3 regions of the Pelosinus fermentans DSM 17108 genome follow, and region 1 is predicted to be linked to each of the others. Evidence: riboswitches for the same ligand, from Rfam matches in the RefSeq annotation. Region 1 holds a riboswitch; each other region holds the start of a gene.
What was found. Region 1 has a riboswitch for lysine ahead of dapB (4-hydroxy-tetrahydrodipicolinate reductase). Riboswitches for the same ligand answer to the same signal wherever they lie in the genome.
Positions count from the first base shown of each region.

Region 2: another riboswitch for lysine. It lies ahead of FR7_RS09255 (amino acid permease); the one in region 1 lies ahead of dapB (4-hydroxy-tetrahydrodipicolinate reductase).
Region 3: another riboswitch for lysine. It lies ahead of FR7_RS17425 (diaminopimelate decarboxylase family protein); the one in region 1 lies ahead of dapB (4-hydroxy-tetrahydrodipicolinate reductase).

Region 1 is NZ_AKVN02000001.1:2,577,567-2,585,686, forward strand. It holds gene FR7_RS11865 (aspartate-semialdehyde dehydrogenase) at 1-905, opposite strand, end outside; gene dapB (4-hydroxy-tetrahydrodipicolinate reductase) at 1,098-1,892, opposite strand; lysine riboswitch at 2,057-2,234, opposite strand; gene FR7_RS11875 (general stress protein) at 2,339-2,956, opposite strand; gene FR7_RS11880 (YlmC/YmxH family sporulation protein) at 3,022-3,303, opposite strand; gene FR7_RS11885 (hypothetical protein) at 3,308-3,628, opposite strand; gene dut (dUTP diphosphatase) at 3,743-4,195, opposite strand; gene FR7_RS11895 (M16 family metallopeptidase) at 4,176-5,429, opposite strand; gene FR7_RS11900 (N-acetylmuramoyl-L-alanine amidase family protein) at 5,623-6,492, opposite strand; gene FR7_RS11905 (glycosyl hydrolase family 18 protein) at 6,515-7,750, opposite strand; gene FR7_RS11910 (polysaccharide deacetylase family protein) at 7,865-8,120, opposite strand, start outside.
Region 2 is NZ_AKVN02000001.1:2,058,571-2,066,690, forward strand. It holds gene FR7_RS09225 (MFS transporter) at 1-410, shown strand, start outside; gene FR7_RS09230 (RNA polymerase sigma factor) at 468-1,106, shown strand; gene FR7_RS09235 (DMT family transporter) at 1,523-2,410, shown strand; gene FR7_RS09240 (zinc-ribbon domain containing protein) at 2,479-2,775, opposite strand; gene FR7_RS09245 (bacteriohemerythrin) at 3,159-3,578, shown strand; gene FR7_RS09250 (metal-dependent hydrolase) at 3,651-4,607, opposite strand; gene FR7_RS09255 (amino acid permease) at 4,798-6,225, opposite strand; lysine riboswitch at 6,312-6,484, opposite strand; gene FR7_RS09260 (sugar diacid recognition domain-containing protein) at 6,637-7,710, shown strand; gene FR7_RS09265 (ribonuclease J) at 7,941-8,120, shown strand, end outside.
Region 3 is NZ_AKVN02000001.1:3,751,239-3,759,358, forward strand. It holds gene FR7_RS17410 (HD-GYP domain-containing protein) at 1-4, shown strand, start outside; gene FR7_RS17415 (phosphate acyltransferase) at 69-971, opposite strand; gene buk (butyrate kinase) at 1,020-2,108, opposite strand; gene FR7_RS17425 (diaminopimelate decarboxylase family protein) at 2,427-3,710, opposite strand; lysine riboswitch at 3,860-4,031, opposite strand; gene fumC (class II fumarate hydratase) at 4,112-5,497, opposite strand; gene larAH10 (NPN-dependent 2-hydroxyacid racemase, LarAH10 family) at 5,765-7,060, opposite strand; gene FR7_RS17440 (MFS transporter) at 7,073-8,120, opposite strand, start outside.

The DNA.
Region 1 (8,120 bases):
CGACCAACAAAGACTTCATTTTGGTTTGAAGTGAATAATGGCATTGGATACAACATTTCTGCAGGATTATCTTGTAAAATAACCCCAGGAAATGCAGCTAAAAGTTCTTTTGCCTGATCAACTGAGACTTCTTTTTCAAATTCTATATTGATTGACTCTGAATGGCTACGATAAATGGGCACTCTTACAGTAGTTGCTGTAATTCCCATTGTATAATCATTGAATATTTTCTGTGTTTCATGTACCATTTTCATTTCTTCTTTTGTGTAATCACCTTCCACAAATACATCAATGTGTGGAATGACATTAAAGGCAATCTGATAATGTTTTGGTAAGCTGGAACTTGGTAAAATAGTAGCTTCTACAGGACGATTTTCTACAATTGCTTGGACCTGGTTATCTAATTCATCAATCGCTTCTTTACCAGCACCAGAGACTGCTTGATATGTGGATACCACTACTCGCTTAATTTTAGCCTGATCATATAGTGGCTTTAAAGCCATTGCCATTATAATGGTAGAACAATTTGGATTTGCAATAATTCCTTTATGTTGTTGTATCGCTTCTGGATTCACTTCTGGTACAACTAATGGTACTGTAGGATCCATTCTAAAAGCGCTGGAATTATCAATGACTACTGCACCATATTTTACTGCAGCAGGTGCAAACTTTGTGCTGGCAGAGCCACCAGCAAATAAAGCGATGTCTATATTCTTAAAAGAGTCATCAGTAGCTTCTTCTACAGTGAAATTTTTTCCCATAAAATTAATAATTTTACCGGCTGACCGTTTGGAAGCAAGCAATTTTAAATTATCATATGGAAAATTACGCTCTTCAATTAAATTTAAAAACTCCTGACCAACTGCTCCAGTAGCTCCGAGTATTGCTACATTATATTTTTTCATATATATCGCTCCCTTTTGTTTTCTCATAAGATTCTATATACTTTATTATATTCATATTTTTTACTATAATTCTTGCTTAGAATGCTTAATTTAGTGCAAAAAATGCTATTAATTTAATAATGATTATGCCATTAATGCCATTATTTTGGGATATTTATATTTCATAAGCTATATGTTAAAGGATACAAGGGATTATTTCAAAATTTCTTCAAGTCCTAAGACTAGGCCATTTGCATTAAGTACGTGTTTACACGCTAGTAAAACTCCTGGCATAAATGATTCTCGTGATATAGAATCATGGCGAATCGTCAAGGTTTGACCAAGTCCACCAAAAATAACTTCTTGATGTGCTACATAGCCAGGAAGACGAACGCTATGCATTCTGATACCTGAGAAGTCGCCACCACGTGCACCAGCGAGCTTTTCAACCTCATCAGGGTGCCCTTGATGTAAGAAACCGCGCTTTTTGGCTATTAGCTCTGCAGTATGCAAGGCAGTTCCAGATGGTGCATCAAGTTTTTGATCATGATGTAATTCAATAATTTCCACATGAGGAAAAAATTTCGCAGCATCTTGTGCCAGTTTCATCATTAAGATTGCCCCAATTGAAAAATTAGGAGAAATTAATGCATTTACCTTAGTTTCTACGCATAATCTTCTAATCTCTTCTATATTTTCTTCTGATAGACCAGTAGTTCCCACAACAGGACAGATTCCATTATTAATGGCGATGTGGATATTATTTAATACTACTTCTGGTCTTGTGAAATCAACCATTACTTGTGGCTTTGTTTCGTTAATAACGGTTTGCAAATCATTACCTATAACAATGCCCGTTTTTCCTGCGCCGATTAAATCACCAATATCTGCAAAGTCAGATTTAGTATCCACAGCACCTACGATACTTAATTGAGTATCGTTATGTATGGCTTTGAGTACTTCACGCCCCATTTTACCGTAAGCTCCGCAAACTATCACTCTAATCATCTTGTGCACCTCCTAATAGTAGCAATGTATTCATTCAAAGTGTTGAATGTTAATAATGAAGACAAAAATAATAGCCGATGAGTAAAATCTCATCGGCTGTCAATAGTAGGTAAGACAGTATAAGGATGGTGAGAAAACAAAATAACAATGTTTTCCCACGCCTTAGATAAGATAGCACTCCACTAGAAAATTAATTCTAGTGACAGTCTTACATCTATTAAATGAAAGACCAGCACAAAAGATTTGGTGTCTTTTGCACTTCGGCAAACAACCCTTTTCTTTCAGATCATAAAAACCAATCTCCCTGAAAGTACTCTTGTTGTCTGCACCTCTATTCCATCCCGCGCAGGATGAAGTCTATTGAATTACATACATTGTATACTAGTGCCTATAGAGGTGTCAATATATGAGTGGAGAAAAAAACGCTATTTCTCCATTCCTATATTCTATTTACTATGATTCTCTACATCTTTAGCACCATTTTGCCGCAGGATTTGTGCTGCAGAACTGACTTTGGTTGTATCTGTCCGAATAATTGCCAGAATACTACCACCGGCAACTTCTTGCTCATAACGTTGACTTGCTTCGGCAGGAATGCCCCAATCAATCAATCCTCCTGCAATACCACCTGCGATTGCTCCTCCTACAGCAGCAGTAATAGGACCTACTGCGATAATCGGACCAATGCCGGGAAGCATTAAGGCTCCTGCTCCCATAAGTAAGCCACCAATTCCACCTAAAGTACCGCCTGTTAATGTACCATCAGTAATATCGTCATCATAGGTTCCATCTTGATTTTGATCTTGATTCTTTTGTTTTTTAGAGACAATATTAATTTCTTCAGTAGTAAAGCCTTGTTTTCGTAGCGTGTTCACAGCATTTTCAGCTTTAGCTCTTGATTCAAATACACCAATAACAGTTTGATTGGCTTGTTGTGTATTTGTGGTATTGTTGTTAGCTGGTGCTGCCATAGTAGTAGCATTTCCATTTCCTGCACTATAGCTGTTTACTAGTGAACTTTCATTTTCTTCATTGGAAACTTGATTATTGGTTTGATTTTTCATGAGTAAAACCTCCTAACATTAAATGCATATCATGCAATTTAACGTTAGTGTCTCCATGATAATCATTAATATGTATTTTCATGACGTTCTCGGTTAAAATTAGTATAAGCATTATTTATATCGACAATAATTACTTCATCTCCAATACGTTTTATTGTTTGCCAAGGAATAGTAGAAGATTTTATATCATTAAAAAAACTAAATAATCCGTTTTTTCTTGGAAGTACAATTGTGAGTATTTTTCCTGATTTATGGTCAAATGTTAACTCACATTCTTCAATGATTCCTAAGCGAGCTCCATCACTTAAATTTATAACTTCTTTTCCGGATAGATTGCTTAAACGCATTTTATCACCCCTTATTATTTTTGCAAAAAAGTCTTATAAAGAAAGGTTGAATGATGGATAATAGAATGGCTATGCAGGCTACTGGGTCTATCCACATTTGAAAAAACAGTATTTTATGAGGGATATCTAATTTTAAAAAAGATATTAGCATCACTAATGATAAGTATATACCTCCAGCAATTGCAACTAGCTCTTGAATTGCTAATGATAAGGGTGAGCTTTTTACATCACCTGCATCATATGTTTGACGAAAGTATTTTATTCGTTCTAATAAAGATAAGATTAATAGTAAAGAAAATCCCAGTAAAATGCTCCAGGAATACATGGTAAACCTCCAGATACCTTCTACTTTAATAGTATGAGGTTAAAGTCAATAATATGTTAAAAAAGCTCTATGGAAAGTATACATAACTTTTCCATAGAACTTTTTTAAAGTATATTATTGACCTGTACTACCGAAACCACCTGTTCTTGTAATGAACAAGTTATTTTCATCATGATCCGCTAATAAATATTTATAAAAAATTCCTTGTGCGATTCTGGTCCCTTTATTTATAGGAATGCTCTGAGAGCTATGATTATAGATTGCAATGAAGATGTGTCCTTCATTTTCATTATTATTGAAATAATCAGCATCAATGATACCTTGGCCATTTACTAAACTTAAATTTTTTTTAATCGACAAGCCTGAGCGGATATGTATGCCAAGATATTCATCTGATTGCATATATGCTTTTATTCCTGTTGGTACTAGCGTAACACTAGCTGGGGCTAATAATACATCTTCAGCTGCAGCTATATCATATCCTGCACTATATTGAGTTTTTCTAGTAGGTAATCGCAGATCATTTTTTTCATAACTAGAAATAAATTTAAAACCTCTTAATTGCATTATATATCTCCTCATTTACTGGACCTAATACTGTAAAAGCTAACCTATCTGGAATCAATAATGTATGTATAATATTGTGTAAGTTTTCTAAAGTTACCTTATCAATTTTATCAACTACTTCATCAAGAGTGATAAAGCTTCCCAATGTTAGTTCCATTTTACCGATTCTAAACATACGGCTGCTAGAACTTTCAAGACTTAATAATAAACTCCCCTTTAACTGCTCTTTGGTTTTTGCAAGTTCAACAGCATTAATTCCTACGTTTCTTAGTGTATTAATATTATCGATTATCAGTTCTATTACTTGAGAAGCATTACTAGGTCTTGTTCCAGCATAAATAGTAAATAATCCGGCATCGCTATAGTTAGTTTGGTAAGAATAGATTGAATAGGCAAGTCCCTGTTCTTCTCTAATTGATTGAAATAAACGTGAACTTATACCACCGCCGACTATGGTATTTAATATATGCATGGTATAGATATCCGGCGATGTTTGAGGTACACTGGCGGTTCCGAGACAAATATGTACTTGCTCAATATTTTTAGATTGTATAATTTGTGCAGGTATTAAGTTTGGTGCAGTGGAACTAAGAAACTTCTTTTGACCAGTCATATTACCAAAATAGTACTCTACTAAGGCTTCTAGTCTTTCATGGCTTAATTTTCCAGCCCCGGCAATAACAATATTATCAGGGGTATAAAAACTTTGATAGTATTCTAGAATCATATTCTTATTAAAATTTTCAACAGATGGAGTGGTCCCAATAATGTTATGCCCTAAGGCATGACCGGCCCAAACATTATTATGATGTAGATCGTGGACTAATTCATCAGGCGTATCTTCATACATACAAATTTCTTCTAGTACGACTTCTTTTTCGCGCTTGATATCTTCTTGGGTAAAAATAGATGTTCTCAGCATATCACTGAGGATTGCAAGAGCTAATTCTAGATGAGTATCAAGGACCTTTATATAATAACAAGTATGTTCTTTAGTAGTAAATGCATTGATTTGCCCTCCGACCCCATCGACTGTTTCGGCTATATCCTTGGCAGAACGATTTTCAGTTCCTTTGAAAACCATATGTTCAATAAAGTGAGAAATCCCATGATTATATTTTTGCTCAAAACGTGATCCAGTGCCTATCCAGATTCCTAAAGTAACCGATTTGACATAAGGAATAGCTTCTGATACGACTCGAATACCATTTGGTAATAATGATTTACAATACATATAATGCTCCTTTAACTCAATATATAATTAACTTCCGGCTGTAATCGAATAATTCCTGCACGACTCTTAGAATTTGCGAGAAAATCACTATAAATAAAGGGACTAGTACTCAGATAAAGTTTAAATTCTATCTGAATACTAGTCGCAATTTAATCATTTTTTATACTAGAAAGCATCATCCTTAGAGCAGTTTTTAATTCTTATTAAAATAATTTACAATCCCTGTAAAAATCCCCTGTGCTAATTTGCTACGATAAGAATCACTGCTTAGTTGAGCTGCTTCTTCTTTATTAGATACGAATCCCATTTCAACTAAAGTACTTGGCATAGACGTGTTACGTAGAACGTGGAAATTGGCAGAAGATGTTCCTTTATCAATTGCACCAGTTTGCACGACCATAGCGTTTTCTACTGCAGATGCCAGTGCAGATGATTTTCCCGTAGAGTAGAAAGTCATGGCACCTTTAATATTAGGATCAGAATTAGAATTGGAATGGATGCTGACGAATGCATCTGCTTGGTTAGAGTTAGCCAGAGTAACTCTAGCCCCCAGCTCTTTACTCAAAGAGCTGCCTTCAGGCGCAACTGTCCGATCCGTTTCACGAGTCATGATGACTTTAGCACCAGCTTGTACTAATTTATCACGTAATTTTAAAGCTACGGATAAATTATTATCAGACTCTCTAGTATTATTGGCGACTGCCCCAGGATTGCTGCCACCATGTCCAGGGTCGACTACAATAATCTTATTTTTTAAAGTGGTATTACTATTTGTTGGTGGTAAAGGTTTTACAGTAACAGGATTATTCTTCGATGGACTGGATGTACTGCTACTACCACCAAAAATATTGAATACTGGTCCCAGAATCTTATTAAACACTAAATCAAATATTTGCTGAAAAAATCCATTTCCTGTTTGCGTACTGCTTGTCTCTAAGGTATTAGCTGCAAGAGAATTAACCACAGAATCAAGGGAGGCAGCATGTGTTGTTGAAATCGGTGCTATTATGCTAATTAAAAGTAAGCATATAATACTATAAGTTAATAATTTGTTTTTATGCACTCTAACACCTCCATAAAGTAAGTTATTTTTTCGAAAATACATTTTTCAATACGTTCCAAGCATTAGGGTCTTCTTCCCCTAATTTCCACATTGCAGCACCTGCGATGTCATACTTGGTAACCAAATCAATTTTATATTTAAGGCTTTCGCTATTTTCAAACCAAACTTGGTGCTTTATGCCATTTGAATCCGTATAATCAAAATGAGGAGATTTAGAAGAAGTATCCCATATAGCAGAACGATTAAAATCTTGCATTAGTTTGGTGATAGCCTTATGTTCTAGGCTTTCTACACCCTTACTGGACCAATCATAACCGTAAGCTGCTAGTCCAATATACAGTTTATTTTTAGGGATAAATTTCAATGCATATTTTAGGTTATTTTCTACCCAATTGATATCAGCGATTGGTCCAGCATCACTCCAAGTACCATGATTATCATAAGTCATAAGAATGATCTTATCGGCATATTTGGCTAATTGTGCATAATCATATGCAATTGCTACATCATTTGATTCATCTTGTTTAGGGAATACGTCAATCGATATAATATACCCTTGGGGTTTAAGACGTGCAGAAAGTTCTTGCATAAAAGTAGATAGGTTATCTCGATCTTGGGCATCAACCATTTCGAAGTCCACATTTATGCCATCCAGCTTATATTTTTTTATATAAGATTCTAAACTATTTATAGCTTTCTCTCGTAATGATGGAGTAGCTAAAATCTTATGAATGGATGATTGACTGTCTTGTTGTTTAGCATTATTTACTAGTAGTAATACAGATATATTATTTTTATGAGCAAAATCAATTACAGACTCATGGTCATTACCACCACGATCTGTAAGTGTACCATCTTCTTCTAAAGTAGCCCAAAAGGGAGCAATCGTTTTAATTACGTCGGTATTTTTATATAGGGAATTAAAAGAAGAGGTATCGGTTGCCCACCATTCAGCGTAAAAACCGATCAGCTCTTTGGGAGAGCTTGTATTTATTCCTGAAGGGAGTTTAATCTTTTTTTGAAGATCTTGTGGAAGAGTCAGTATATCTCCAAAAAAGTTTCCCATTATACCAAGCAGCATGTCCACTAAGCCATTCCCGGAGGGCGCCTCCTTAGGAGTGGTAGAGTTAGCAGTAATCGCTGATTGTAAAATATCAGTAAAGGAAGATGCATATGCTGATGATGTTATCGGGAGCATAAAGGTAAATGCCATCATAAAAATGAGAAGCCATGAGATGGATCGATTATATTTTTTCATGTATCAACCTCCAAGAAGTATTACAATATGAAGTTGTTCATAGTTATGTAAACATGATAACACAAATAAAAGTAGGTAGCAATAACAAAAACAGGCAATTATATGCCTGTTTTATCATTTGATGATATCAGATACTGTTGATATCGTATAGCCTTTACTTTGGATTTGCTGAATTAACTCTGGTAAAGCTTTGCTTGTAACTTCTGTGGGATGGATAAGAATAATGGCTCCATTATGTAGCTTTTTCATAACCCTATTAATGATGATTTCCGTTGGAGGACGCTGCCAGTCAATGGTGTCAATACTCCACATAATGGTTGTATATCCAAGATCGTTCGCTGCTGATAGTACAGTATCATTATATTCACCA
Region 2 (8,120 bases), 520 kb from region 1:
CTACGTTTATGGGAAAGCTGGCGGATAGTAATGGCAGTTCAAAAGTGCTGTGTTTGTCCATTGGTATTATGTTGCTAGGTTGTTTGACTACCGTACATGGAAGTCTGTCCATTAAGATTGTGGGTGTAGCGTTATTTACCTTTGGTTTTTTTGGCAGTCATTCTGTTGCAAGCAGTTGGGTAGGGAAATGCGCTCATTCTGACAAAGCGCAGGCTGCTTCTTTATATTTGCTTTTTTTCTATTTGGGCGCTAGTACAATTGGGACAATTGGAGGAAAATTCCTGCTTTGGTATGATTGGGAGGGAGTCGTTATTGTTATTGCTCTTGCCCTAGTACTGGCTTTGATACTTTCCGGTGTCTTATTACTACGGGAAATGCGTTATAAAATATATTCGGCGGCTCAAAGCTGACTTATTTCTCACATGATGATATAATTAGAAAAAAATCCCTGGAAAGGAATTATAATTATGAGTGAGATTATACAGTCCATTGATCAAGAGATCCTTTCATCCTATCGGCAAGGTGACCAGGATCAAGCACTACAGCTGTTTATAAATCAATACCAAGCTAGATTATATGCTTTAGCATATAAAATGCTGGGAAATCATGATGATGCGATGGATGCTTTGCAAGAAATTCTATACCAGGTAAATCGATCTATGCATAATTTTAAGGAAAAGTCCAGTTTATACACTTGGGTGTATCGCTTAGGTTCAAATGTCTGCTTTAATTTTCGCAAAAAAAGGAATCAAACTGCAAATCAGGTAGAATGGGATGAGAGTTTATACCATTCGATGATGTTGCCCATAGAGCAGCCAAATGAAGATCCGGATAGAATGTGTGAGGTTAAGTATAAGCAGTACTTGGTTCAGCAGGCTATTTTAAAATTGCCCGAAAACCAGAGGATTCTCCTTGTTTTACATGATATTGAAGGGATTTCAAGTTCAGAAATTGCACAAATCCTAAATATTAATATCAATGCGGTCAAGTCCCGCCTTCATCGCAGTAGGGCAGCCTTGCGTAATATTATCAGTAAAGGATTCTCCGTTAAAGGAATGGAAGGGGTCGGAACGTTTTCTGTTAATTCTTCTGGTCATTTACGATAAGCTTTACAGTAATTCACAAATGATATCCAGGTATGGAAGACTATCCGGTATGAGGAGGTTTTGCAATCATTGTACTGTATATTCATACATATAAAGAATAAGAAGGCTTTTACTAGTCTTTAGTAAAAGCCTTCTTATTTCTTTACATAAAATATAATTAATTCTTCGTTCCTAATTTTCGTAAACAATATACAAGATTTTCTTTTTTACGATGGAAATTGATGCACTCACAGCATTTACCGTGGCGTTCGCAATCTGCCTTTGGACAGGTACAATTTTGTTCATTACAGCCAGCCATATAAAAAACTCCCTCCCTATGATTCTATTACTATTTTAGTATAAAGGCAGGCGAGAGTAAAACCCTTTATTAAGAGTAGTAAAATAATTCTGCAAGAAATACGATAAGGAGGCTATGAATGTCTGAAAATAAAGTTTGTCTATTAATGGTCTTTACAGCCCTTTTCTGGTCGGGTGCATTTATAACAGGGAAAATCGCAGTACTGCAATTTCCGCCCTTTGCCCTGACCTTTTTCCGTTTCTTGCTGGCATTGCCGTTTATATTCTTTTTGTTATATAGTAGGGAGAGGGAGAAATGGTTACCAAAAAGAAATCAGTGGCTGCCTCTTACTATATTAGGGATTATAGGTACTTTTTTTTATCATGTCTTATTTTTTAGTGCATTACAATACACTACAGCAATTAATTCTTCCTTGATTGGTGCAACCAATCCCGTATTGACAACTCTTATGGCGGTTTTATTCTTCAAAGAACATATGACACCAAAACGTTTAATTGGTATTATCTTTTCTTTTTCAGGTGTCTTTTTGATTGTAACGAATGCAGATTGGCTGCTGATTTCTACGTTTAATTTTAATCTTGGGGATATGCTCATGTTTAGCGCTGTTTTTAGTTGGGCATTGTATGCTCTTTTAAGCCGTTCTTATATGCAGAAGTATTGTTTATCACCATTAATGGTGACAGCCTATACATTTTTAGTTTGCGTAGTCATATCCATACCCTTTGTAATAGCAGAAAATCCTGCATCTTATTTATCTAAAACCAGTGTAGCTGGCTGGTTATCAATTGCATATATGAGTATATTTGCGTCTGTATTAGGATATTTAATTCAATTGTTTGCCATTGAAAAGATTGGTGCATCTCGGGCTGCAGTATTTGTTAATTTGGTACCTATTTTCACAATTGTTCAATCTGTTTTCATCTTAGGAGAATCCTTTACATTATTTAAGTGTATAGGAGCCTTGGGAATTGTTACAGGCGTGTACCTAGCGACAAGATCTAATTGAAGTTAAATAAAGATATCAAATTCTAAGAAAATAAAAAAGTCCCTGTCATAGACAGGGACTCTGACATCCTAGCGGTTCTGGCTAAAGCAATCTCTGCAATAAACAGGACGATCACCACTTGGACGGAAAGGAACTTGTGTTTGAACGCCACATGCTGCACAAGTTGCATCATGCATTTCACGTTGTTGGAAGCTGCTGTTGCGACCGCCACCGTTACCGTTTCTTTGTTTGTGAGCTGCTCTGCATGAAGGGCAACGTCCTGGCTCATTAGTAAAGCCTTTTTCAGCAAAGAAATCTTGTTCTGAAGCTGAGAATACGAATTGGTCTGCGCAATCGCGGCAAGTTAAAGTTTTGTCTTGGTTCATGTGTTGTATAGCCTCCTAAAATCTGTTACTAAAATAGGTAATGAGAATATTCATTGTTTCTTGTTAAAGTTACGTTAACAAGAAACATGAGAAATTCAATCGATCTATTTAAGTGCTTCTAAATCATACGCTGAATTGATATAAAAGTAAAGAGGATTTTTACTAAATTTTAAAAAAATTTATAAAAATTATAAAAATAGTCTCTATTTAACAATTAATTGGTGAATTTGCTCATAAATAAAAGAGAAAAACAGTATTGTTTAACTCTCTTTCCCAGAAAAAATGTTTATATTTTAGCAGATAAATTATATAATGAGCAGGTAGGAACTTGTCTCTTTTAGGTAAATGACAAAGAGAATGCAAGTAAAATGGAGGAACGAAATATGGAGTTTTTTGAATGGGATGAAGGCTTTTCAACAAAAATTCAAAGATTTGATGATGATCATAAAAAATTATTGACATTATTCAATAATGTATATCACCGTGTGTTTGAATGTACAAGCCTGGAAGAAGAAAGAGAATTAACGCAGCATACCTTAGTTGAATTATTAGACTATGTGAAGTATCATTTTTCCGCAGAAGAAGAATTGATGATACAGCTTGACTATCCTCAATATTTAGAGCATAAAAAAGAGCATGGATCTTATATAGCCGAAGTGAATAATTTCTTAGATCAGCATAAACAAGGGACGGCTGCATTGTCCTTTCCAACCTTTATGTTTCTTAAAGAATGGATTACTAAGCATATTTTAGTACGTGATAAGGAGTATGGACAATTTTTTAATGATAAGGGAATCAGATAATAATCATTCACTCTAACTTTTATAGCAATTTTGATAAATCGTTAGGGCTTTTCCCACTCTGAATTGTAAATTTTAGTGTAAGTCACAAGGGATCTGGGTAGTGCTGCCGTAAGTATGAAGATAAGAAGTCGTGGGATGGTTAGTAGTATGATCAAATATAATAGTAGCCCGATGAAGAAATTGTTTATTTAAAACATAGCGAAGGTCATAAATTGTAACTGAGATGGAATGAGTATTTTTCTGTTCTGCAAAATAAATAAAAGGCGTAAAGGTAGCAAAAAAGTTTCCGATTAGTGTTTTTTTTGCTTGTAAAGTAAGATTCGAAAGGTTCTTTTGTTTTGCTAAATCTGCATGAAGTTTTAATTCCGGGGAAATGGTTCCTAATTGTCCGACCAAGTACGCATTTTTTGTTTCTAAAACAAAATCCCAGAACAATATGCGCTTTAGTGATGGCATGACAGTGATTTGCAAAATTTCTCGTTGAGAAAATAATCGATGAAGCTGTTTTGTTGCTTTTTTGCGCAAGACCATTCTAAACAAGATATATGCTGTAAGAATTACAAATGTAAAGCACGATAATGTGAACATTGTAAAATCAAAAGCGTATACACTAAGTAATAGCACGAATAGTATAGGATCAAATACATTTAAAAGGTGTAAGCTTTTGCGTTCTTTTTGAATTGGCCATAAGATAGCAGCGCCATGGGTATTGAAATAATCCATAATGATATGAGATAAACTACCAGAGAAGGCCCATCCAAATAGGGAAAGGAAATTAGCTTGTGGCATAATCATAGATAAAACTGTACTGATCAGGAACGACCATAGAACTAAGCCCGGGATGGAATGAGAAAAAGAACGATGTTGCCTAAGATAAGAGAATTTTCCTTTTATTTGTGCAATGATATCAAAATCCGGCGCTTGCGCGCCAAGAATGGCAGCTAGATAAATCGGATCATAAATGGACAAAGGATGACCAGATAATCCTGCAATCGCGATGCCAACAAGTGCATGAGAGAAAGAATCCATAATGAATGTGCCTCCAGCTTTCTATTTTGTTTACATAACATTATAACACAGAACTACAGGTGCACTTCCATAGTAAGTTTTGCCTTTCGATATACACTTATCTCAAGATATGAAATAAAAAAGTGGTGACCTCATAGTAGAGACCACCACTTTTTACTATACTAAATTTTAAAAAAACGTGCCAAGTTTTTCAGCTCATTTTTTCTTCAATTTTAGCTGCGCTAATTTTCTTGTCCAAGAATAAAATATAGTATAAATAAACACCTAATAATGCAGGAAGGCCTGTATATAAAACAATTCGTTGGGATTCATCAAAATACAAGCTGCATATGACTCCAAGGTTCAAGACTAAAGCTAATATTGGGACCAGAGGATAAAAGGGAGTCCGAAATTTTAGCTGCTCTATTTTGCCGCCTAGACGGAAAAATTCTCTGCGGAAGTTGAGCTGACACCAGGCAATAATAACCCATATCAGGCAGCCAGTCAGTCCTGTACTGGACATAAGCCACAGGTACACGGTATCAGCAGCATATTCACTGGTGAGTAAAGACATACACGCCAAGATAACAGTAATATAAACTCCATTGACAGGAACACCGCGAGAATTTAATGTACCTAAACATTTTGGCGCTAAGCCTTCTTTAGACATAGACCAGAGAAGACGAGAACAGGCATATAAGGCTGAATTGCCTGCAGATAAAGCTGATGTCATAACAACGAAACTCATAATATCCTTAGCTAAAGGAAAACCTAAGATGCCGAATACATGAGCAAAAGGACTTTCTAAAACACTTGCTTCTTGCCAAGGGATAATACCTGCCAGTACGATCATTGCCAACACATAGAAAAAAATAATCCGAAAGGTAATACCTTTAATAACACGGGGGACATTTTTACTGGCATCTTGGCATTCGCCGGCTGCGATACCGACAAGTTCAGCACCTTGAAAGGAGTAGACTACAGCAATCATAGTTAAAAATACAGCTTGAAATCCATTAGGAAATAAACCCGATTCTGTATTAAAGTTGGATAATCCAACAATAGGAACGGAATGACTGGAAAAACCAAAGAGCAAACCTGCACCTGCGACAATAAATGCTAAAATTGCAGTTACCTTTATACTCGCAAACCAAAATTCAGCTTCGCCATAAGCCTTTACAGAAATGACGTTTAGTAAAGCAAGCATAATAGCAAAAAAACCGCACCATATCCAAATCGCAATTTGCGGAAACCAATTGTGCATGATAATACCTGCAGCAGTAAAGTCGGCAGCAATACAAATGGCCCAATTCAGCCAATACAGCCAGCCGGTAGTGAAGCCAGCACCAGGAGAAATAAAACGTGAAGCATAGCTTTGGAAGGAACCAGAAACAGGCATGGCTGAAGTGAGTTCTCCTAGGCACAATAATACCAGATACATGATAAAGCCGCCGGTTAAATACGCAAGAACGGCACCTAAAGGACCTGCCTGATTGAGGGTTACGCCTGAGCCTAGAAAAAGTCCGGTACCAATGGTACCACCAATGGATATCATCATGAGATGCCGTGAGTTCATGCCGCGTTTGAGCCCTTCTTTTTCAGGACATAAATCTTTAAGATTCACTGTAGAATTTGACATATTTGACCTCCTATCGAATTAAAACAAAAATGGTTGTGATCAATCTCACAACCAAAAAATTTACTCCAAGGAATAAACTAACGCTTGCGTGAGATAGCACTTCATCTGAAAAATTAGATGACAGTCTTGTATTTATTTAATACAAGCCCAACAACAAGAAATGGCATTTTTTGTTGTTTCGGCAACTATTCCTTTCTATATAGTTCATTGCTGCCAGCTCACTATATATACTGATAATATTTGCGCCTCTATAATCACAACATATTTAATTTCTTGCTTATTTTAATCAATATCAGATTAGTTGTCAATCACTAGATTCGTATTAGAAACCTTTACTATAGGAAAGTAACAAGTCTCTACAAAAGGAAATAAAAAAATGTATGTCAAAGTCATTGTGTGGAGGAGTGAATTATGAACAATACATATGGACGGATGGATGCTGAATTTGCTCAATCCTTAGTTGATATCGTTGCTGCTGAATTAAATAAAAATGTAAATATCCTTGATGATCAGGGTGTAATTATTGCTTCTTTTAGTAGAGAACGGATTGGGCAAATACATGAATCAGGGGCTAGAATGCTTGGAACTGGAGTTGTAAAAGAATTTTATGTCACAAAAGAAGAGGAATGCTATCTAAAGGGGATACGACAAGGTTATAATGTACCCATCATGTTTGATAATCGGTGTATAGGAGTAATTGGTATTACAGGGGATCAAAAAACAGCAGAACCTTATGCCCGATTAGCAGCACGCTTTGTAGAGGCAAATGTGCAGTCGAATGCTCAGCAGGAAAAGTTAGTAGGAGCATTACAAGAAAAAGAAGAATTACGTTCTGTATTCTTAAATAAAATTATCACGGTACAAGAAGAAGAACGTAAAAGAATTTCCCGCGAGCTGCATGATGAAACAAGCCAATCTCTTACCTCGATCATTGTAGGTTTGCGTATGCTGGCTGAGCAGGTACAAGACAGTGAAGATAAGGAAAAAATATTAAAAATGCGTGACCTTGCTGTTACAACTCTAGAAGCGGTTCATCATATTGCAGTTGAACTGCGTCCTGTATTATTAGATGATTTAGGACTGGTTGCCGCAGCTAAAAAGTATATAGAAAATTACGCTAAGCAATATGAAATTTCTTTACATAGTGATTTTAGTAATTTGTCCAGAGAGCGATTTTCTCCAGAAGTTGAGATTACGTTATACCGAATTCTGCAAGAGGCCTTAACGAATATTGTGAAACATGCGCAGGCATCGGAAGTTTGGGTATCATTAAACAAAAGACAGGACAAACTTATGTTAATGATCCAGGACAATGGTGTAGGTTTTGATACAAAAATGGTTAAAAATACTCATACCCGTACCTGTTTAGGAATCTACGGCATAGGTGAACGGGTAGCCTTAGTGGAAGGTACCTTTACGATTACATCTGTTATTGGTGAAGGAACTAAACTTTCTGTGGAAATTCCTTTGGGAGAAAAAAATTGAAAAAACGCTAATTTGACTCATTATAAGTAAATATTGTCTGCTGAATGAGGGAATGCTTGTATATTGTAGAAAGATCAAGTACAATGTAGGTAATGGGTTGTGAGCGGGTATTTTCATTTATGAACATTTGGATGAAGTCAGCCATTTTATCTTGGTGGGGTGACTTACGGAACGTCTATTGGTGAAAACAAAGTTAAATATACAAACTCAAATAATGGAGGTATTTTTTTTTGGAAAAACAAAATAAGCTCGCTATTATTCCACTGGGTGGATTGGGCGAAATAGGGAAAAACATGACGGTCATTCAATATGAGGATGATATTGTCATACTAGATTCTGGGTTGGCATTTCCAGAAGATGATATGTTAGGGATTGATTTAGTGATACCTGATATATCCTATCTTCTTGAA
Region 3 (8,120 bases), 1.2 Mb from region 1:
ATAAAAAATAGAGGAAATCCTTGTATACATCAAGGATTTCCTCTATTTTTCTATCATTCTTTCCCATTCTACCCTAATGGCTTGACTAAACAAGCCAAGGCAATGGAATTCATCTTTCCCTCTGGTGTCTCAGATCGTGAAGTCATGACTATGGGGTGTGTTGCCCCTAGGACAATACCTGCCATTTTACTTTTAGCAAAATAAATCAGAGACTTTCCTAAGGCATTGCCAGTCTCAATATTAGGTACCATGATTAGATCAACATTACCTGCTATTTTGCTGTCAATCCCTTTGTGCTGCGCTGCTTTTTGACTAACTGCCACATCAAGGGCAATCGGTCCTTCTATCAGACTAGCAGGTAAATCCCCATTGCTTCTCATCTCTACTAAAATCTTAGCATCTAAAGTGGCGGGCATTTTTTCATTAACTATTTCATTGGCCGTAAGCAATGCTACATTAGGAATCATGATTCCCATTCCATGCAGTGCCAATATTGCATTCACCAAGATCTGCTTCTTTTCAAATAAGGTAGGAGCAATATTCATACCTCCATCAGTAATAAATAAAAGTTTTTTCTGACCTGGAATCTCAAAAGCACCTAAATGACTTAATAGCCTTCCAGTACGCAGCCCTTCCCCTTTATGCAATACTGCTCGTAAAAAATCACTACTATTTACTAATCCCTTCATCAGCACTTGAGCTTGACCGTTCTTTACTAAGGAAACAGCCTGCACTACTGCCTTCCCACTGTTTGCTTCATGCAAAATTGGCGTATCAGCAGATAAGCCAACCTCTTCCATTAAAGGCTTAATAAGAGCAGTATCTCCTACTAAAACAGCCTCAGCAATCCCTTCCTCTTGAGCTAGTTTGACAGCCGCCAAGACTCCTTTATCCTGTGCTACAGCAACACTAATCCTGATTAAAGAACGATTTTTAATTTCAGCTATGATTTCATGATAATTAGAATACAAACGACAACCTCCTAAAAGATCTGCCAATATCAGAACTGTTTATTCATTTTATACTGAATACATCTGCGCTTCTTCTTCGCCTCGAATTACTCTTAAAGTTCCAAATGCCAATGCTTCTAGCTCTTCTTCTCCTGGTATTACAATTACAGGAGCAATAAACTGCACTCGGCTTTTAATAGCGTTAACAATAGGTTCTGAATGAGCAATTCCCCCAGTTAGAATAATACACTCCACTTGACCTGACAATACAGCAGCCATTCCCCCAATTTCTTTTGCTACTTGGTAGGAAAGAGCTTCCAATACCAAGCTAGCCTCCTCATTTCCATGAGCGGCCATAGAAAAAGCTTTCCGAATATCGGCAGTACCAAGATAAGCATACATTCCACCTTTATGATTGAGTATCTCTTTTAATTCATCAAAGGTGTAAGTACCAGAAAAAGCAAGTCTTAAAAACTGTCCTACCGGCAGCCCCCCACAACGATCAGGAGAAAGAGGTCCCTCCTCTTTCGGATTATTGACGTCAATCATTCTTCCCAGCTTGTGAGGTGTTACAGAAATTCCTGTCCCTAAATGAGCCACAATCAGATTCATCTCTTCATATTTTTTCCCAAGCTGCTTTGCTACTTTACGAGCTACAGCCTTCGTATTTAATGCATGGGACAAGCTAATCCTTGGCAAATCAGGCAGACCGGATATCCTTGCCACAGGTTCCATCTCATCCACGGAAACAGGATCTACAATATAGGAAGGAATTTTTAAAAATTCGGCTAACCCATAAGCCATGACAGCCCCTAAATTAGAAGCATGTTCACCTCTTTTAGCTTCTCTTAAATCATTCACCATCTCTTGAGTAATTTCATAGGTTCCGCCTTTAAGAGGCTTTAATATCCCCCCACGGGCTGCAACTGCATTAAATGTAGAAAGGTCAATCTTTTCTACTGCTAATTGTTCTAAAATAATTCGTAAACGATACTCATACTGATCTAACAATTTCACAAATGGGCTGGTGTCGGCAGCAAAATGTTCCACAGTCCTTTTGATAAGCAGCGTTTCTCCATCATATACAGCAAATTTTGTAGAAGTTGCTCCAGGGTTAATCACTAAGATTCTCTCTTTTAACAGGCAATTATCAACCATAATCCCCCTCCAGATACTAGTACCTTGTCAGCCATTATCCTACTGTTTTAAAGCTGACAAGGTATTAGGTAACATTCACAATAAATATCTCAACATTCAGACTTCTTTCTCACTATTTATTTCCTTATTCTTTCAGAATATCCTGCTTACTAACTATATTCTCTCTATATACTTTTTAGAAAACAGAAAAACGCTGCTCGCCCTTTAAAAATAAGACCTTTTGAACCGCGAAGACGCGAAGAATAGGAAGAACACGAAGTTAGTGTATGCTAAAATAAAGAGCAGACAGGTATACCTGTCTGCTCTAAACATCATTCTTTATTTTTTAGTTGCCGCAGCCAAATTCATTTCACATTTTTCAAAATCCAAAGTCGTAAAGTAATCTTCAATTGTTTCTGCACGACGAATCATCTTAACTGCTCCATCAGCTGTTAACAGCAATTCAGCAGAACGTAATTTACCATTATAATTAAAACCCATTGCATGTCCATGAGCACCTGCGTCATGCATCACAACAATGTCACCAATGTCAATACGCGGCAAGTTGCGGTCAATGGCAAATTTATCATTATTCTCACATAAAGAACCTGTCACATCATACACATGATCAAGGGGCAGGGCTTCTTTTCCTGCAACCGTAATATGATGATAGGAGCCATACAAGCCAGGACGCATCAAATTTGCCATACATGCATCAAGACCTACATAATTTTTATAAATCTCTTTTTTATGAAGCACAGTAGAAACCAAATATCCATAAGGACCTGTAATCATTCTGCCACATTCCATGGTGATTTTTAATGGATGCAGTCCATTAGCCACAATCTTTTCTTCATAGGCTTTACGTACACCTTGACTGACAGCATCCAGATCTACAGCCTGCTGTTCAGGACGATAAGGAATGCCAATACCGCCACCCAAATCAATCATCTCAATGCGAATCCCTAGTTTTTGATACACTTCAACGACCAAATCAAACATCATTGCTGCTGTAGCCACAAAACTGTCAGGATTTAACTCGTTGGAAATTACCATGGTATGCAAAGCAAAGCGTTTTACTCCTTTACTTTGGATGATCTTATATGCCTCAAAAATTTGTTTTCTGGTTAAGCCATATTTGGCTTCTTCCGGATAACCGATAATATCGTTGCCGCCTTCCAGCAAAGGACCTGGATTATAGCGAAAGGAAATTAATTCAGGTAAGCCTACATGTTTTTCTAAATATTCAATATGGCTAATATCATCAAGATTAATAATAGCTCCTAAGTCTTTGGCTGCCTGATACTCTTCGGCAGGAGTATCATTAGACGAAAAAATAATGTCTTCTCCCACAATTCCAGATTGTTTGGATAAAATGAGTTCGGGTAAAGAACTGCAATCAGCACCAACGCCTTCTTCCTGCAGTATTTTTAAGATATGTGGATTAGGAGTAGCCTTTACAGCAAAATACTCTTTAAATCCTGGTGCCCAGGAAAAAGCCGCTAATAATTTGCGGACATTATTCCGAATCGCCTGCTCATCATAAATATGAAAAGGAGTCGGATAATGCGCAATAATTTCCTCAAGCTCAAGCTTAGTAAATGGTAATGTTTTTTCTGCCATAGTAATGTTGTACCTCCTGAATTGTTATTATAGATTCTAAAACTTCTCCTCATTCGTTATGAAGCAAGCCTCTAGTAAAAAAGTAAAAGCGGTCTGCGGAAAACTATTCCGCAAACCGCCATAAGAATTCAAATGATCTCACAACCAGCAATGCAGATAGCACTCCATCCAACTTGGATGACAGTCTTGCACTTATTCAATACAAAACCAATAAACGGGTCTTGCCAAACCCTTCTACTTCGGCGGATATTCCTTTTTGCATCTTTCATCGCTGGCAACTCCAGATACATATTCTTAATATACCGCGCCTCTATCTTATCTTTATTTATTTTGTTATTTTTATAAGTATAGACTAATCTAGTTTGTCATGTCAACTCTTATTCTATTCTTTTATTCATTTTCTACCTTGGTTTGACTAAAATAGCTGGATTCATATATAAATCATATTGTTCTGCACTGACTTCTCCAGTAGCCAAAGCAGATTCTTTCAGTGTAATACCTTCTTTTGCAGCTCTTTTTGCAATCTGTGCTGCTTTATCATAGCCAACAAGGGGTACTAAACCAGTGATGAGAATTAATGATTGGTGTAAATAAAAATCAATCACATCCTCCCTTGGCTGTATGCCTATCGCACAATTTTCATTAAAGGAATGTATGCCATCAGCTAATAAGTTAATGGATTGCAGTAAATTATACACAAGTACAGGCATAAATACATTCAATTGAAAATTCCCCTGACTTGCAGCAAACGAAATCGTTGTATCATTGCCAAACACTTGCGCTACAACCATGGTCAAAGCCTCTGATTGAGTAGGATTTACTTTTGCCGGCATGATAGAGCTGCCCGGTTCATTCTCAGGTATTTTAATCTCACCTATACCGCAGCGTGGGCCACTTGCCAGCCAGCGAACATCATTGGCAATTTTCATCAAGTCTGCCGCTAAGGCTTTGATGATGCCATGAACTGCCACGACTTCATCCTTACTCGTCAAAGCATGAAATTTATTTGGTGCAGTATGAAACTGCTTTTCTGTTAGCTTAGTGATTTCTGCAGCAATTAATTCACCAAACCCAACTGGAGAATTAATACCTGTACCGACAGCAGTCCCTCCCATTGCCAAATCGCGCATGAAATTAATACCGATAGTCAGCATTTCTTCATTTCTTTCGAGCATCCGTACCCAGCCGCTTATCTCTTGCCCAAAAGTAAGGGGAGTCGCATCCATCAGATGGGTTCGGCCAATTTTAATGATATGATTATATTCCTCTGACTTTTGCTGTAAGGTTTGTTTCAATGCTGCAATCGCCGGCAGCAATTTATCAATCACTAAACTAACACCAGCAACATGAATGGCGGCAGGGAAAATATCATTAGAACTTTGGGATTTATTTACGTGATCATTGGGATGAACAACCACTGTTTTCCCATTTTCCGTTAATAATTGATTTGCCCGATGAGCAATGACTTCATTCATATTCATATTAAACTGTGTACCACTGCCTGTCTGCCATACAGACAAAGGGAAATTTCCATCCAATTTTCCTGCCAGCACTTCATCGCACGCCGCTACAATAGCATGAGTTCGCTCCTCATCCAATATATTCAGCCTATGATTTACTATAGCAGCTGCTTTCTTCAAAGTAGCAAATACACCAACTAATTCATAAGGAATCTTTTCTATGCCGATACGAAAATTTTCAAAGCTACGTTGGGTTTGTGCTCCCCACAACTTATCCTTTGGTACACGTATTTCCCCCATTGAATCCTTCTCAATACGATATTCCATACAAAAACCCTCCTCATTCAATTGAATCTGCTTTTACTGTAGTTCAGACTAATACGTAAGAGATAATAAACCATTACTCTATCTCTTCCCCATTAGCAGCAACAATCCTGCTGCTATACTAGCTTTTAAAAAGAAAACATTTTGAACCGCGAAGATACTAAGAATATAAAAACACGAAGATTTTTTTAACCGCAGAGGCGCAGAGACACAGAGAAATAAAACTCTCTCTGTGTCTCTGCGCCTCTGCGGTTACATTATTTTTTCGTATCAAATACTTTCGATTGGTACTGTGTTGGCTCCATGAGCCATGACGGTGATCGTGTATTCTGTCTTATTTATTATTTTTTCAGCCATGGTGATCGCCTCATCCAAGCTACTAGCAGTCAGCATTCCTGCTTTTTCAAAAAACTCTTTATTCTGAGGCAATGAAACAACAATATGAGGAACTTCTTTTGCCATATATCCCAGTTTTAATGCAATGAAGCCTGGAACGGTAAAACCTTTTCGCAAAGCCAATTCTCGCTCATACAGAGAATCGTAGTTAAACCAGCCGCTAAAATCAGGCGGCTCCATGATATCACGGCATTCCAGCAGTAAAATCACTACACCTGTGGATTTTACCGCCATGAAGGAATTTCCAATGGTTTTGGAGCCTTGATACAGATTGATGTCTTTCGGGAATCCTCCAGCAGAAGCAATGACCAAATCAGTTTTTCCGCTTATGGGAACACCAAATATCTCATTAGCTGTTTTGCATCCTTGGAGCCAAGCTTCATGCCAGTGACCGGCAACAAAAGAGGCAAACTGACCTTCTGGTGTAAACACTGCATTTAATAAAAAGGCTGGTTTCAGTAATTCTGCCATTTCCAGCATATCCGCATGCATAGGGTTATTTTCCAATTTACCAACAGTACATTCTGGACTTACCCCCTGTCCAACTACTGTATGAAGACATAGACTATGATTTTCCTGAATCGTGCTATAAGAGGAGATCCCTGGCATGATGGCTTTACGTCCGCCACCAAAGCCAGCCATTAGATGATGAACAATTCCGCCCGTTAAAATGACTTTATCGGCATTAACTACATGCTTATTCATATGGACATCTTTTCCCCGTGAAGTTTGACCCACATAAACAAATTCATCCGTTTCTGGCGCATGACTTTGTAGGATCGCTATGCGTTCCACAATTTCCTGACCAAAAGTCAGTACATTTTCCTCATGAGTATGATGGCGATGGGCGCCCAGTGCAACAATAAGGGAAATATCTTCATCAGGTATACCAGCTTTATTCAGTTCATTCAGCAAAGTAGGTAAAAACAAATCATGACGCACCCATTGACGAGTTATATCACTAGCAACGATGACCACTTTATCACCTTGCTGTATTACATTCTTTAGAGGTGGAGTACCAATTGGATTGTTCAGTACCTCACGAACAGCAGCTTCTACATCTGAAACTGCTTTCGCTGGTTTACCTTCCACAACATTTACAACGCGTTCTTCCGGCAAAGCTACTTTAATTTCACTATCACCAAAACCAAATGAAAATTCTTTTAACATCTAGCATCTCTCCTACGCAATCTTTTCAAGATTATTATTTTCCTTTAGTACTAAAGGCTTATCGGGCTTGACAGCCAACCATGCAACAATGCCAATCACGGCTGAAGCTGCAGTTGTCAGAATAGCTGCCTGCCAGCCATAATTCGTTGCAACCCATGCTGTAGCAACCGGAGCAGCAATGCCGCCCATATTCCCCCAGAAATTCATCCAGCCAGTTATCGATCCAGCAAATTTACCTCCAATATCAAGACAGGCGGCCCATGAAGCATTAAAAGTAAATCCAAGAGATCCCAAGGATATCGTTAGCCATAATACATTCAGCCAAGGTACAGTTGCCACTGCTCCCAGGTAAAGAGTTATACAACAGATAATTAGTCCTAGAATGCCAAATAAAGTGCGGGATTTATGCCTTGACACACCGGAAGCGACTAATTTATCACTGATATAGCCGCATGTAGCCGTTACTATACACAATGCCGCCCAAGGAAAAGAAGCAGCAATCCCCATTTTCTGCAAAGAAAAATTTTGAGCCTCTATTAAGTATAATGGCAACCAAGCTAAAAATACATACATAATATAATCCGTTATAAAATATTGAATCCCAATAGCCCAAAACTGAGAAGATCCCAAAAAAGCACGCCAAGGTGCCAGTTCTTTTTTATCACTATCTACCATTAGACCTTCTTCTATGTAACTTGCTTCTGCAGCATTGGTAAATTTACTATCCTGAGGAGTATCCTTGGCTAAATAATACCAAAGTCCTGCCAATAGTAAACCTACTCCACCAAAAATAACAAATACGGAACGCCAGCCAAAATTCATCATCAATACGATCGTAAGTGTTGGACCAACAACCGGTCCAAAAAATACACCGCTTAACATAAATGAAGAAGCACGCCCCTTTTCATTATTATTAAACCAACGGTAAATAAATCTTCCAAAGGCAGGTGCCATAGGACCTTCTCCGATGCCAAACAGACTTCTCGCCAGAATAAATGAGGTAAAGTTACTGCATGCTCCTGTTAATACTGTAAAGGCTGACCACCAAGTAGCTGCTAGT